One region of the Bradyrhizobium sp. BR 10261 genome, then DNA from elsewhere that is predicted to be linked to it. Evidence: predicted binding sites of a transcription regulator. Region 1 holds the regulator's gene; the other holds the start of a gene.
The links. The regulator PhoB, encoded in region 1, activates phosphate uptake and scavenging genes when phosphate is short. The targets are predictions, from matches to a motif close to TGTCATNNANCTGTCAT.
Positions count from the first base shown of each region.

Region 2: a site for PhoB is predicted at 6,390-6,406, ahead of HYH07_RS18135 (putative 2-aminoethylphosphonate ABC transporter substrate-binding protein). Genes of this name have one in related genera too.

Region 1 is NZ_JACOFQ010000016.1:95,902-103,722, forward strand. It holds gene HYH07_RS20005 (lysylphosphatidylglycerol synthase domain-containing protein) at 1-3, shown strand, start outside; gene HYH07_RS20010 (ATP-binding protein) at 39-1,331, shown strand; gene pstS (phosphate ABC transporter substrate-binding protein PstS) at 1,481-2,494, shown strand; gene pstC (phosphate ABC transporter permease subunit PstC) at 2,682-3,671, shown strand; gene pstA (phosphate ABC transporter permease PstA) at 3,673-4,518, shown strand; gene pstB (phosphate ABC transporter ATP-binding protein PstB) at 4,515-5,336, shown strand; gene phoU (phosphate signaling complex protein PhoU) at 5,348-6,064, shown strand; gene phoB (phosphate regulon transcriptional regulator PhoB) at 6,087-6,800, shown strand; gene HYH07_RS20045 (GcrA family cell cycle regulator) at 6,893-7,405, opposite strand.
Region 2 is NZ_JACOFQ010000014.1:53,703-61,523, forward strand. It holds gene HYH07_RS18110 (aspartate aminotransferase family protein) at 1-392, opposite strand, end outside; gene phnX (phosphonoacetaldehyde hydrolase) at 389-1,204, opposite strand; gene HYH07_RS18120 (TIGR03364 family FAD-dependent oxidoreductase) at 1,201-2,364, opposite strand; gene HYH07_RS18125 (putative 2-aminoethylphosphonate ABC transporter permease subunit) at 2,349-4,067, opposite strand; gene HYH07_RS18130 (putative 2-aminoethylphosphonate ABC transporter ATP-binding protein) at 4,084-5,187, opposite strand; gene HYH07_RS18135 (putative 2-aminoethylphosphonate ABC transporter substrate-binding protein) at 5,287-6,324, opposite strand; gene hpnH (adenosyl-hopene transferase HpnH) at 7,113-7,821, opposite strand, start outside.

The DNA of each region.
Region 1 (7,821 bases):
TGACCGGCGCAGAGCGAACCCAGGAGAAGCCCGGCCCGATGGCGATCGACGCTCCCTCGTCTCCCACGGTGCAGCCCTGGTCCGACCGGCTGCGGCACTCGACCATCGTCCTGATCGCTGCGGCACTGGCGCTGTCGGTCGTCGTCTCGCTCGGCGAGTTGTCGGTGGTGCATGCCGTCGCCGTGTTTGTCTGTATCGCGGCTGCGGCACTGATCCCTTGGCGGCTGCATGATACCGCCGCCTCGCGCGAGGACGTCAGGCGCGTCAATCCGGTGGAAAGCGCCGCGGTGGCTGCGGTCGTCGCCGGCATGCCGGATCCGGCGGTGCTGCTCGACCGCGCCGGCCGGGTCATCCATCTCAATGCGGCCGCTGCCCAGCTCGCGCCGGCGCTGCGCAAGAACGAGCTCGCCCAGTTCGCGCTGCGCTCGCCGGAGATCATCACGGCGCTGCGCGAGTCAATTGCCACCACCGAGCCGCGGCGGGCGACCTATCTCGACCATGTGCCTGTCGATCGCTGGATGGAGCTGATCATCACCCCGGTGCCGGTGCCGACCAATTTCGGCGGCGCCGACAAATGCATGCTGATGACCTTCCACGACCAGACGCCGCTGCGCCGGGTCGAGGAGATGCGCGCCGACTTCGTCGCCAATGCCAGCCATGAGTTGCGAACGCCCCTGGCCGCGCTGTCCGGCTTCATCGACACACTCCAGGGCCAGGCCAAGGACGACCCCAAGGCGCGCGAGCGCTTTCTCGGCATCATGCACAACCAGGCCACCCGCATGGCGCGCCTGATCGACGACCTGCTGTCGCTGTCACGGGTGGAGCTGTCGGCGCATGTGCGGCCCGACACCCTGGTCGATCTCTTGCCGATCATCTTCCAGGTCGCCGACGGGCTCGAGCCGCTGGCGCGCGAGCGCCAGGTCGAGGTCGAGACCCATTTGCCTGACGGCCCGGTCATGATCGCCGGCGACCGCGAGGAGCTGCTCCGCCTGTTCGAAAACCTGATCGAAAACGCGCTCAAATACGGCGCCTCTGGTGGACGCGTCATCGTCTCGCTGACGCTGCCGGCGCCCGCCGATGCAACTCAGGAAATCCGGGTCATGGTGCGGGATTTCGGCCCCGGCATCGCACCGGAGCACCTGCCGCGCCTGACCGAGCGGTTCTACCGGGTTGACGTCGGCGACAGCCGCTCGCAGGGCGGCACGGGTCTCGGATTATCCCTGGTGAAACATATTCTTAACCGTCACCGCGGCCGCCTTTTGATCGAAAGCGTGCCCAAGCAGGGTGCGACTTTCACCGCCTGTTTTCCCCAGGCCAAGACTTTGGTTTAGGCAATAAAACAACGCGGTTTCAATCGCTTAGCACTGTCATCCGACTGTCACGAAACCTTCGTAAAAGCTCAGCCGACCGCTCCTAAAGGGGCGGCGCGGGAGCGCGATCGGGCGCGGATGGCGCTTCGCTCCCCTGTATGGAGACCAGCATGAATTTCCTCAAAACGATCGTCGCTGCCGGCTTGGTCGCCGCAACGACGACGGCGGCGTTCGCTGCCGACATCACCGGCGCAGGTGCGACGTTCCCGTTCCCGATCTATTCGAAGTGGGCTGATGCCTACAAGAAGGAGACCGGCAACGGTCTGAACTACCAGTCGATCGGTTCCGGCGGCGGCATCAAGCAGATTCAGGCCAAGACCGTGACCTTCGGTGCCACCGACATGCCGCTCAAGGCCGAGCAGCTCGAGAAGGACGGCCTTGCCCAGTGGCCGATGGTGATGGGCGCCATCGTTCCGGTCGTCAACCTCGAAGGCGTCAAGCCTGGCGAGATGGTGTTCGACGGCGAGACGCTCGCCAACATCTATCTCGGCAAGATCACCAAGTGGGACGACGCCGCGATCAAGAAGCTCAATCCGAACGTGAAGCTGCCGTCGGAGGCGATCACCGTGGTTCGCCGCTCGGACGGTTCGGGCACCACCTTCAACTTCACCAACTATCTCTCCAAGGTCAGCGCCGACTGGAAGAGCAAGGTCGGTGAGGGCACCGCGGTCGAATGGCCGGTTGGCGTCGGCGCCAAGGGCAACGAAGGCGTTTCGGGCAACATCAGCCAGACCAAGAATTCGATCGGCTATGTCGAGTACGCCTACGCCAAGCAAAACAAGCTGACCTACACCAAGATGGTCAATAAGGGTGGCAAGACCGTTGAGCCCGCCACCGAGGCCTTCCAGGCGGCCGCCGCCAATGCCGACTGGTCCAAGGCGCCCGGCTACTACGTCATCCTGACCGACCAGCCCGGCGACAAGTCCTGGCCGATCACGGCGGCGACCTTCATCCTCATGCACAAGGATGCCACCGACAAGGCGGCCTCGCAGGAAGCCATCAAGTTCTTCCGCTGGGCCTTCAAGAACGGCGCGAAGGCAGCCGAGGAGCTCGATTACATCCCGATGCCGGACAGCGTCGTCCAGCAGATCGAGAAGACCTGGTCTGCCGAGATCAAGAGCTAAAGCTCTGAAGTCCGACGCTCGTGCCCCGTCGTTCCGGGGCGCGAGCGTGGCGAGCGAACCCGGAATCTCGAAATTCCGGGTCTGGTCCTTCGGACCATCCCGGAATGACGCGGGACAAATCGTCGACAAGACCGCTCCTTATCGGCGGCATGCAGATAGCGTAATACAGGGGATCGGCGTGGCAGAAATGGCTGTTCAGAGCGATGTAGTCGACGACGCTGGCCCCTATGATCGCGCGAAGGCCTTGAGCGCGTTCAAGCTCGGCGATGTCACCTTCTACTGGATCACCCGGCTTTCCGCGATCTCGGTGCTCCTCATCCTTGGCGGCATCATCCTGTCGCTAATCGTCGGTGCCTTCCCGGCGATGAAGGAATACGGCTTTGCGTTCCTGTGGACGCAGCGCTGGGCGCCGTCGGCCGATCCGCCCGTGCTCGGCGCGCTCGGACCGATGTACGGCACGCTCGTCACCTCCTTCATCGCGATGCTGATCGCCATTCCCGTCGGTCTCGGTATTGCGATCTTCCTGACCGAGCTCTGCCCGCAATGGCTGCGCCGTCCGATCGGCATGGCGGTGGAGCTGCTCGCCGGCATTCCCTCGATCATCTACGGCATGTGGGGCTTCTTCGTGCTGGGGCCGTTCCTGGCCAATACCTTCCAGCCCTTGATGATCAGGATCTTCGACGGCGTCCCGGTGCTGGGCGCGATCTTCGCAGGTCCCCCGTCCTATCTCAGCCTGTTCAATGCCGCGCTGATTCTCGCGATCATGGTGCTGCCCTTCATCACCTCGATCTCGGTCGACGTGTTCAAGACCGTGCCGCCGGTGCTGAAAGAGGCCGCCTATGGTGTCGGCTGCACCACCTGGGAAGTGGTGCGTAGCGTCGTGATCCCCTACACCCGTGTCGGCATCATCGGCGGTGTCATGCTGGCCCTGGGCCGCGCGCTCGGCGAGACCATGGCGGTGACCTTCATCATCGGCAACTCGTTCCGCATCTCGTCATCGATCTTCGCGCCTGGCACCACGATCTCGGCGGCGATCGCATCCGAATTCGCCGAGAGCGACGGCCTGCACCAGTCCGGCTTGATCTTGCTCGGCCTGTTGCTGTTCGTGCTGACATTCTTCGTGCTCGCCGCCGCCCGGCTGATGCTGCTGCGCCTGGAAACGAAGGCGGGGAAGTGACATGAACCCGATTTATGTACGCCGCCGCCGCAAGGACATCATCGTTCGAGGGCTCTGCTTCGGAGCCGCCGCCATCGGCGTTACCTGGCTCGCGCTGATCCTGCTCACGTTGCTCTATAACGGCATCGCCGGCCTGAATCTCGACCTGTTCGTCGCCGATACCCCGCCGCCGGGCTCGACCGAAGGCGGCCTGCGCAACGCCATCGTCGGCTCACTGATCATGACCGTGATCGGCGTCGGCATCGGCGCGCCGCTCGGCCTGTTCGCCGGCACCTATCTCGCCGAGTACGGCCGTAACGACAAGCTGACCTCGGTGATCCGCTTCATCAACGACATCCTGCTGTCGGCGCCCTCGATCATCATCGGCCTGTTCATCTACGGTGCGGTGGTGGTGCCGATGCGCGGCTTCTCGGCGATTGCGGGCTCGCTCGCGCTGGCCGTCATCGTGATCCCGGTGGTGCTGCGCACGACCGAGGACATGTTGCTGCTGGTGCCGAACGCGCTGCGCGAGGCCGCTTCCGCCCTCGGCCTGCCGCGCTCGCTGGTGATCAAGCGGATCGCCTATCGTGCGGCCCGCTCCGGCCTCATCACCGGCGTGCTGCTCGCCACCGCCCGCGTCGCCGGCGAAACCGCGCCGCTGCTCTTCACCGCGCTGTCGAACCAGTTCTTCAGCCTCGGCCTGAACAAGACCATGGCGAACCTGCCCGTCACCATCAACAATTTCGTCCAGAGCCCTTACGCCTATTGGAAGCAGCTCGCCTGGAGCGGTGCGCTGTTGATCACGCTCACCGTGCTTGCCCTGAACATTGGCGCCCGCATCCTCGGTGCCGAGAGGACCGCAAAATGACCGACCTGTCCGTATCCGTGAGCTCCAACGCTCACCTCGCCTCGCAGCAGCCGCTGCCGGAAGCTCCGGCCAAGGTGACGGTGCGCAACCTCAATTTCTATTACGGCGAGCACCAGGCGCTGAAGAACATCAATCTGACGCTCGGTACCAACCGCGTCACCGCCTTCATCGGCCCGTCCGGTTGCGGCAAGTCGACCCTGCTGCGCATCTTCAACCGGATGTATGACCTCTATCCGGGCCAGCGCGTCACCGGTCAGCTGATGCTGGACCAGACCAACATCCTCGACCCCAAGCTGGATCTCAACCTGCTGCGCGCCCGCGTCGGCATGGTGTTCCAGAAGCCGACGCCGTTCCCGATGACGATCTACGAGAACATCGCCTTCGGCATCCGCCTCTATGAGAAGATCTCGAAGTCCGAGATGGACGACCGCGTCGAGAAGGCGCTGCGCGGCGGCGCGCTGTGGAACGAGGTCAAGGACAAGCTCAACGCCTCCGGCCTGTCGCTCTCGGGCGGCCAGCAGCAGCGCCTCTGCATCGCCCGCACCGTCGCGGTGCGGCCTGAAGTGATCCTGTTCGACGAACCCTGCTCGGCGCTCGATCCGATCTCGACCGCCAAGGTCGAGGAGCTGATCCAGGAACTGTCCGAGAACTACACCATCGCGATCGTCACCCACAACATGCAGCAGGCGGCCCGCGTCTCCGACAAGACCGCCTTCATGTATCTGGGCGAGCTGATCGAGTTCGACGACACCAGCAAGATCTTCACGTCGCCGTCGGACCGGCGCACGCAGGATTACATCACCGGCCGGTTCGGCTGAGGAGACAGGACATGGCTTCCGAACATACCGCAAAAGCCTTCGACACCGACCTTCAGGAGCTCACCCGCCTGGTCGCCGAGATGGGCGGCATCGCCGAGCGCATGATCGTCGATTCCGTCGATGCGCTGATCCGCCGCGACGTCGCGCTGGGCCAGCGCGTCGTCACCATCGATGCCGAGCTCGACGCGCTCCAGAAGAAGATCGAGGAGCGCGCCGTGCTGACCATCGCGCGCCGCCAGCCGATGGCGGTGGACTTGCGCGAGATCGTCGGCGCCATGCGGGTTGCGACCGACCTCGAGCGCATCGGCGACCTCGCCAAGAACATGGGCAAGCGCGTCGCGGCGCTGGAGACGGATTTCCATCCGCTCAAGCTGTTCCGCGGCCTCGAGCACATGACAGACCTCGTGCAGCAGCAGGTCAAATCGGTGCTGGACGCCTATGCCGCGCACGATCTGCCGGCGGCGATGGCGGTGTGGAAGGGTGACGAGGAAGTCGATGCCATCTGCACCTCGCTGTTCCGCGAGCTCCTCACCTACATGATGGAGGATCCGCGCAACATCTCGTTCTGCATCCATCTGATGTTCTGCGCCAAGAACATCGAGCGGATCGGCGACCACGCCACCAACATCGCCGAGACCGTATTCTACATGATCGAAGGCCAGGCCATCACCGACAAGCGGCCGAAGGGCGACATGACGACGTTCGCCACGACGGTCCCGAACACCTGATTACGCAAGGAGCGACGAGCCCATGGGCGCACGCATTATGGTGGTTGAGGACGAGGAAGCTCTGACCGAGCTTCTCCGCTACAACCTCGAAGGCGACGGCTATGACGTGGAGACGGTGATGCGCGGCGACGACGCCGACACCCGCCTCAAGGAGCACATCCCCGATCTGATCGTGCTCGACTGGATGTTGCCGGGCCTGTCCGGGATCGAGCTATGCCGCCGGTTGCGGACGCGATCCGACACCAAGCAGCTGCCGATCATCATGCTCACCGCGCGCGGCGAGGAGAGCGAGCGTGTCAGGGGCCTTGCCACCGGCGCCGACGATTACATCGTCAAGCCGTTCTCGGTGCCCGAGCTGCTCGCGCGGGTGAAGGGCCTGCTGCGGCGCGCCAGCCCCGAGCGGCTCGCGACCGTGCTCGCCTTCGGCGACATCGAGCTCGATCGCGAGAAGCGCCGCGTGGCGCGCTCGGGCCGGCCGATCGATCTCGGACCGACCGAATATCGCCTGCTGGAGTTCTTCCTGGAGCATCCCGGCCGGGTGTTCTCGCGCGAGCAGCTACTCGACAGCGTCTGGGGCCGCGACATCTATATCGACGAACGCACCGTCGACGTGCATATCGGCCGCCTGCGCAAGCTGCTCAATCTCGGCCGCGAGCAGGACCCGATCCGCACCGTTCGCGGCGCAGGCTACGCGCTCGACGATCGCTTCGCGAAGGCCGAGCAGACGTCAAGCTAAGCTGCCCGCCAGCAAACAAAAAAAAGCGCGCCAGGTGGCGCGCTTTTTTTCGTCCCGGCCTGTACCGCGACGATGTCGTCTGAACCAAGTACTCAGCGCGTGCCCGGCTTCGCCGGCGCCCGTCGGCGATCCGCCGCCGGCTGATACGCCACGCGCGAGTGCTGGGCGCAGTAGGGCAGGCCGGAGAGCGCCTTGCCGCCGCAGAAGAAGAAATCCGGGCTTGAGGGATCGCCGACCGGCCAGTGGCAGGTGGCCTCGTTCAATTCGAGCAACGAGAGCCGCTGGCTCATCGGCACAACGTTGTCGTAGGTAACAGGTTCAGCCTCGACCTCGACCTCGAAAGCTTGCGCAAGCGCGGTGTTGCCGCGCGCCATGGGGCGGCTCACCCGCATCATGTGCTGCGCGGGACGCGCCTTGCGCGGCCGCGGAGCTGCTGATGAGGGGCTCTTGGCGCGGCCGGACAGGCCGAGCCTGTGCACCTTGCCGATTACGGCGTTGCGGGTCACGTTTCCAAGCTCAGCGGCGATCTGGCTGGCCGAAAGTCCGGCCTCCCAGAGCTTTTTCAGCTGCTCGACGCGATCATCTGACCAGGTCAAAACCGTCATTGCATCCTTTCCTTCGCCGGCGCCAGCCATCTGCGGGGCCTCACGACGAATGCCTAAGCTTCGAAAAACCCGTGCCGCCAGAATCCCTTAAGGCTCGCCGGGCGCACCAGATGCGCCCGAACGTTTACGCCGGTACATGAGGACTTTTGGGATCAGAACCGCTGCACGAGATGTCGTATCTGACAAGCCAAACGCTACAATATGCCGTGACTCACGCGCAAGAGTCCGCCGACTCGCGTCCACATGTTCCGTGGCGAAAATCCCGCAAAATCGCCACCGCAAGACTACGGATTCAGCGTTTCGCGAGGCTTTCCGGGCGGCATTGACACCCGTATTGCCAAGCATAAGATAGTCGCGCGTGCCGCCCTTAAAAGGCGGCACGTTTCGTTTTCCGGGCCAAATGACGCGCTGCGCCA
Region 2 (7,821 bases), on a different contig from region 1:
AGCACTTTCTCGAGTGAACCGGGCGCCAGTTCGGCGAGGCGCCGGGCGAGGTCGATGGCGGATCTGTTGGTATAGCGGCGCGGGCAGAAGGGCAGGGTATCGAGTTGCGACTTGATGGCCGCCACGACGCGCGGATGACCGTAGCCGACCTGATGCACGCTGTTGCCGTGGAAATCGAGGATGCGCCGGCCCTGCAGATCGACGATGTGGTTGCCTTTGGCGCTGGTCGCCACGTTCAGGCACGGCGTCGACAGCGATTGGCGCAGGAACCAGCGCTCATCCTCGTCGAGCCATTGCTGGGTCTGCGCGTCGAGATGGCGCTCCTGGAACGCAACTCGCTCCGCCGACAGATTGACGTCGCCCTCGGCGGCACTCATGTCGGATGTGCTCATGGTCGCTCTCCGCGGGCCAGCCGGCCCTCGATCGCGGTGATGACAGGGATGATGTCGGCGACGCCGTCGATCACGTAATGGGCGCCGGCGTCCGTCAGCCGCTCGATTGCGGCCGCGCGCCGCTCGGCGAAGGCTTGCGGTGGCAACGCTGCCGTGTCGGCCAGCGACAAGCCGAACTCATTGCCGGTGACGGCAACGCCGACAGTCCAGCAGCCGCCGTTGAGGCCCTCCTTGATCCCGACCTCGGTGTCGTCGACCTTGACGCAGCTCCAGGCCGGCCAGACCGCGAGCTCCAGGAACGCCTTGTAGAGCATGAACGGCGTGGGCCGGCCATCGGGCGTGTCGCCGGTGCAAACGATGCAGTCGGGCGCATAGCCTTGCGCGGCCGCGACCGGAATCACCTTGGCCATGATCTCGCGCGTGTAGCCGGTACTGGAGCCGATCTTCAGGCCACGGCGCCGCAGGTGAGCGACAGCCTCAGCCACGCCCGGGATCACGTCGGCGTAGCGGGCGGCGACCTCGACATTCATCGGCACGAACACCTGATAGAGCGCATCGATGTCGGCTTCGGTCGGCTCGTGTCCATGCTTGTCGCGCCAGGCGGCGGTGATGCGCGGCAGGCGCAGGAGGGCGGCGATGTGCGGGCGCTTGGCCATGCCCATGGGCCCGCGTGCCTCGTCGACGCTGATGGTCACGCCGAAGCGCGCGAATGCCTCGACGAACACGCCCATCGGCGCCAGCGAGCCGTGGTCCACCGTCGTGCCGGCCCAGTCGAACACCACGGCCCTGACGTGCTCGAACGTAGCGCTCATGCCGCTCGGCTCCCGGACATCAGTTCGTCAATGACTTCCTCGGCGATCGCAAACGAGGTGCTGGCGCCGGTGCCGCTGGTGATCATGACGAGGCGCACGCTTTGAGATGGGCGATCGATCAGCATCAGCCGGTCGGACGCCGAAGCGTAGGTGCCGATCCAGCGCTCGCGGATATTGGGTGTTGGCCAGGCCAGGACCTGGCGGAATTCGTCCATGATCAAGTCGTCCACCGCTTCAGGACCGAACGGGTCCGGCGTCGCATCGTAATGGTGGGAATCGCCGACGACGAGCGAGCCATCCTCGCTTTGCACGGCGATCAGATGCACACCGTTGGCCAGATGCTGTCCTTGCTCGGATTCAAGTCGCTGCTTCAGCGCGGCCGCCTCCGGCAGTTCGGCGTAGCCGAGATAGCGCACGAGGCCGAGGTCCGACATCACGGCCGCGTTGAAGCGCGGCGCCGCGCTTCCTGAAGCGAGCCGCAGCATGTGCAGCTTGCAGCGGACGAGGCCGTACGCGCCGATGCGTTCCGGATAGAGGCTCAGGAAATCGTCGCCGGGGCAGACCACGCAGAGCCGAGCCCGGACCGGCCCCCGCGTGGTGTCGATGTCAGGCGGGGCGACCGCCCTGGCCAGCGTCTGATACAGGAAGGTGACGCCGTGCACCTCGGCGAGCCACTTCGCCAGGGCCGGCACGGCGATGCGCGACTCCACCCGCAAATCGTGCGGGCTCGCCAGCACGGCTTGCAGATCGTCGGTGCGCAGCATCGGGAAACGGCGGCCCGCCTCAAGCGGGCTCAGAAGCTCGCAACCCCCGCCCATCTCGGTGCTGCGGAACGCCTCGAGCACCGCCGCGGCCTCCGGCCGTCGCACCGCGACCGCAAGTCCGGCATGTTCGATCCTGATGCCCGCGGCCGCGGCCACTTCGGCCCAGACCTGCCGCGACCGCATCGCCCGCTGCCAGCACTGGCCGCGCTGCTGCCCGGTAACGGTGACGAAACCGAAATTGCGGATCGAGGCGCCGTTCGCCCTTGCATCGCGCTCGATGACCACGACCCGCAGGCCGCGGCGCACGCCCGCAAGCGCGTGGGCCAGACCACAGATGCCGCCACCGATCACGGCCAGATCGAATTCGTCCCCGGACACGCTCACCGTTTTCTCCACATCTGCGCGCGCGCAAGATAGCCCTGCGTGAGTAACATATAGCTGGCGCGTGTGACGGCCGCCGTGGCGAACACCACCATGGCCATGGCTGCCGCCGGGGCCACGTCGCCCGCGTCATCCATGTTGAGCACGGCGATCGCCGCAAGCGTCGTGTGCGGCGCGTAGATGAAGACCACCGCTGATACGGTCGTCATCGCGTTCACGAACAGGTACATGGCGATATCAAGCACGGCCGGCAGGCAGACCGGCAAGGTCACGCGCATGAAGGTACGCCAGAACGGCACCTTTAGCGATGCCGAAACGGTCTCGAACTCCTGGTCGATCTGCTTGAGCGCGGTCACCGCGGTCAGGTGCGAGACCGAGTAGAAATGCGAGATGGTGCAGATGACGAGGATGGCCATGGTGCCGTAGATGAAGTTCAGCGGATTGGCCGGGTTGTTGAAGAAGAAGATGTAGCCGAGGCCGAGCACCAACCCGGGAACGGCCAAGGGGAGCAGCGCGAGAAACTGCACGAAGCCTCTGATGGCACGAAAGCGCGGGGTCTTCTCGACCAGATAGGCGCCGGTAAAGATCGCCGCGGTTCCGAACAGCGCGGTGAGCCCGGCCATGACCAGCGAGTTGAAATAGCTGCGCCAGCCGCCGCCATCCATCATGTCGAAGTCGAAGTTCTTGAAGCTGGGCGTCAGATTGTAGGGCCAGAGCGTCGCGATCGAGGCGAAGAACGACACGCCGAGAATGACCAGGATCGCGAATGCGACCAGCGAGCAGATCGCCAGCAGGCTGCGATCGATCGCGGTGTCGGGCTTGGGCGTATACGGCACGGCGCGCGCGGAGAGCAGCGCAAGCTGGCGCCGCTGCATCAGCTGGTCCACGACGAAGGCCAGCGCCGCGGGCAACAGCAGGATCAGGCCGACCACCGCGCCCATCTGGAAATTCTGCTGCCCGACCACCTGCTTGTAGATGTCGGTCGCGAGCACGTTGAACTTGCCGCCGATGACCTTGGGCACGCCGAAATCGGTGATGACGAGGGTAAAGACGACGAAGACCGCGCTGATCAGCCCGTAGCGCGCGCCAGGAATGGTCACCGTCCAGAAGGTGCGGTGCGAACTTGCCCGCAACGCTTCCGCGGCCTCGTACAGACGCGCGTCCGAAATCGCCAGCGCCGTGGTGATGATGATGAGCGCATGCGGGAAGGTCCAGAACACCTCGCCCATGACGATGCCGATCGGGCCGTAGATCGATGCGCCGAACAGCATCCATTTGACGAGGCCCTGGTTGCCGAACAGGTAGACGAGACTGATCGCGGGCAGCAGCGAGGGCGCGAGAATCGGGATCTGCGCGATGATGCGGAACAGTCCGCGCCCTGGCATGCAGCTGCGGGTCAGCCCATAGGCGTAGACGAAGGCGAGCAGAACGCAGATGAACGTGCTCAGCAGCGAGACCCAGATCGAGTGCCAGATCGAATTGGCCAGCGCTGGACTTGCGAAATAGGCCTGGAAATTGGCGAGGCCGACGAAGCTGCCATCTGCCGCCTGGAAGCTCTTGGACAGCAGCGCCCAGAGCGGCAATAGCACGGTGACGATCAACCAGAGACCGAGCGCGACCACCGCGCCGCGCATGATCCAGTCGTCGCGCCCGAGCTTCTGCCGCAGCGGTGCGATGGGGGCGGCACGGTCCGGCAGACTCAGCGTCTCGGTCGTCATCGCTGCTGTCCCGTGTCTAGGCCGGCCCGGAGCGCGGTTGGGCAAATACGCGCAACCGCTGCGGCGGCAGTGCGACCTCGATGGTCGCGCCCGAGGAAATGCCGAGGTCGCGCACGGCGTTGATGGAAAAGTCGGCCGAGAAATTCAGGTTGGTGCCGCTCGCATGCAGGGTCGTCGCGAAATGATTGCCGATGAATTCCATCACGCCGACCTGGACCGAGAGGCGATTGTCCGCATGCTCGCCGATGTCGCGCACCACCACGTCCTCCGGCCGAAGGCAGACCGTGACGGCCGCGCCCTCGGCGAGCGGCACCTCCTCGCCGAAATCGAGCACGGCCCCGCTGACGTCAGCGCGCTTGCTGGTGACGAGGCGCCCCTCCAGAAAGTTCATCTTGCCGACGAAGTCGGCGACGAAAGCCGTCGCGGGGCGGCCGTAGATCTCGTCGGGCGTGCCGACCTGCTCGATCCTGCCATGGCTCATCACCACGATCCGGTCGGACATGGTGAGCGCCTCCTCCTGATCGTGGGTCACCATGATCGTCGTCAGCTTGAGGCGTTGCTGCAGGTCGCGGATCTCGCCGCGCAGGCGCGCCCGGACGCGGGCGTCGAGGGCGGACAGCGGTTCATCCAGCAGCAGCAGGCCGGGCGATAGCGCCAGCGCGCGGGCGAGTGCGACGCGCTGCTGCTGCCCGCCCGAGAGCTGGGCCGGATATTTGCCGGCCTGCTCGGGCAGGCCGACGAGTTCGAGCAGCTCCTTGACCCGTTTGTCGGTCTCAATGCGAGGCGTGCCTGCGGATACCAGGCCGTAGGCGACGTTGTCCTTGATCGTCAGGTTCGGGAACAGCGCATAGGACTGGAACACGATGCCGAAGTCGCGCTTGGCGACCGGCAGCGTCGAGATATCCCGCCCGCCCTGATGGATCGACCCGGTGGTCTGCACGTCGAGGCCGGAGATGGCGCGGAGCAGCGTGGTCTTGCCGCAGCCGGACGGCCCGAGGAATGAGACGAACTCGCCCGGCATGATGTCGAGATCGACAGTGTCGAGCGCGGTGAACGCGCCGAACTTCTTCGAGAGGTTGCGGATGCGGAGATAGGGCACCGTCGTTGGCGTGCTGTCCATTCTACTGTCCCGCATTGACCGGCGGCGCGCGTGCACCGCCGGGTTCGTTGCTCCGAGAATCCCGGGCGGGATGCTCAGTTCAGGTCTTTCAGTTTCTGTTCAATTCTTGGGTTCGGACTTGCCGTCGTAGCGCTTGCTCCACTCTGCCAGGATCTTGTCGCGGTTCTCCGCGGCCCAGGCGAAGTCGTTCTTGATCAGCATCTTGTCGATGTCACCCTGGATGAACTCCATGGAGCTTGCGATGCCAGGCAACGCGACGATGGCGAAGTTCTCGGCGTAGAGCTTGTTGGCCTCCGGCGTCGCCGCCCAGTCGACCAGCTTCTTCGCCGCCTCCACCTCCTTGGTCGTCTTCATGATGCCGATCGCCTCCATGTCCCAGCCGAGGCCTTCCTTGGGCAGGACGATGCTGATCGGCGCTCCGCCCTTCTTGGTCTTGTTGGCGCGATATTCGAACGAGAGGCCGATCGTGTACTCGCCGGCGGCGGCCTGCCGGCACGGCTTGGAGCCGGAATGCGTGTAGGCCGCGATGTTATGGTGAAGCTCATCCATGTACTTCCAGCCTCCGTCCCAGCCGAACATCTGAAGCCAGGCGGAGACCATCAGAAATCCGGTCCCCGACGAGGCCGGGTTCGGCATGGCGATCTGTCCCTGATAGACCGGCTTGGTCAGATCGGCCCAGGACGCGGGCTCGGGCAGGTTCTTCTTGCCTGCTTCCACGGTGTTGACGCAGAACGCGGATGCCCAGACGTCCATGCCCACCCATTGCGGCGAGGCGGCGGGATCGCGCATCTTGGCGTCGACCTTGTCGAGACCCGCAGGCGCGTAAGGCATCAGCATGCCTTCCTTCTGCAGCAGCATCAGCGAGGTTGCGGCAAGACCCATGACCACATCGGCCTTGGGGTTTGCCTTCTCCGCAAGGAGTTTTGCGGTGATGATGCCGGTGGAGTCGCGAACCCAGAGGATGTTGATGCCGGGATTGGCCTTCTCGAAGGCGGCCTTGTAGGGCTTGATCTGGTCGGCCTCCAATGCCGTGTAAACGGTGAGGTCTGCCGCGCGAGCTGCAGTCGCGAGGCAGAACATGGCGGCGGCGATCGACGCAACAGCGCATCGCAGACCGGTTGTCGTGCACGGGTTCATGTCGGGCTCCATCGATGTTGGCCAGGGGGCCGGCGCCGTCAGGGCAGGGAACCCGGTATTGTTAGATGACATTCCCGTGACGCGCATGTCGGATTTTGTGCACGGCGCGCCTCGATTGCTGTGTCTCTGCACATCTTGAGTGCAGTATCGGCTCAAGTGCACCGCAACTTCGCGGGACTTCCGCCCGTCACGGTCGAGGACGGTGCGACGGTTGCAGCGGCGCTTGACCTTGCCGGGCGGGGAATGGACTTGCAGATGCGGTGCATCTGACGAGCTCAGGACATTGCGAGGCGTTCGTCACCTTCGATCGCAAGCTCGTCAAGTCCGCGAAAGCAGCAGGCCATGCGGGCGTTCGCGAGGCACGGTAATCGCGGCGGAACGGGATCGAAAGGCGAGGTCACGGCCTCCGGCGGGAGCGATTGCCGCAAAAAGCCAGCATGGCATCATGCCACGGTTCTGCCCGACGCGTCAAACGATATTCGTAAAATACGAAATTGCGCCGGTCTCAATTGCTGCCGACGGACGATGTGGAGGGTTGCGAAGACGCGCACGTGCTGCAGATCCGCGATGCTTTCTGGTTTGCCGCTGATTGGGTTGACGCAGCAATGGCTTGACCGAATGAGCCGCGTGCCGGCGAGCAACCGCGCTTCTACTGTGCATGGGGTTGTATTTCGCCTTTTGCAAGGACGAGGACAAGCATAGAGGAGAGGGCCGCTCGCGCCGAGCAAAACAAAAGGCCCGATCGCCATCGGCGATCGGGCCTTGTTCGTTGGCGCCGGCTTGCGCGCTTACGCCGCCGTCGAAGCCTTCCGCGCCGCCTTGGCGGCAGCAGCCTCGGCCTCGTCCTTGCGGATCTCCGACAGCTTCTTCTGGACCTGCTCGGAGAAGATGTACTGCGCCGGGCGCTGCTTGGAGAGGTCGATCTCGGGCGCCATCGGGCCCGTGGTCCTGATGCCGCGCAGCGACACCCACATCGCCTTCAGCGGGTTGTTGAGGGCTGCGGTCGCCGCCGTCGGCTCGTAGCCGCAATGGGCCATACAGTCGGCGCACTTCTCGTAACGACCGGTGCCGTAGCTGTCCCAGTCGGTGGTCTCCATCAGCTCCTTGAAGGTTTTGGCGTAGCCTTCACCGAGCAAATAGCAGGGCTTCTGCCAGCCGAAGATGTTGCGCGCGGGCATGCCCCACGGCGTGCATTCGTATTCCTGGTTGCCGGCGAGGAAGTCGAGGAACAGGCCGGAGTGCATGAAGTTCCACTTCTTGCCCTTGCCCATCGCGAAGACATCGCGGAACAGCTTCTTGGTCTTGGTGCGGTTGAGGAAGTGCTCCTGGTCAGGCGCGCGCTCATAGGCGTAGCCGGGCGACATCGAGACGCCGACGCCGAGCTCGACGGTGAGGTCGAGGAATTTTGCGATCTCCTCTGCCGGATGGCCGTCGAAGATGGTGGCGTTGACGTTGACGGTGAAGCCGCGCGCCTTCGCCGCCTTGATCGCGGAGACG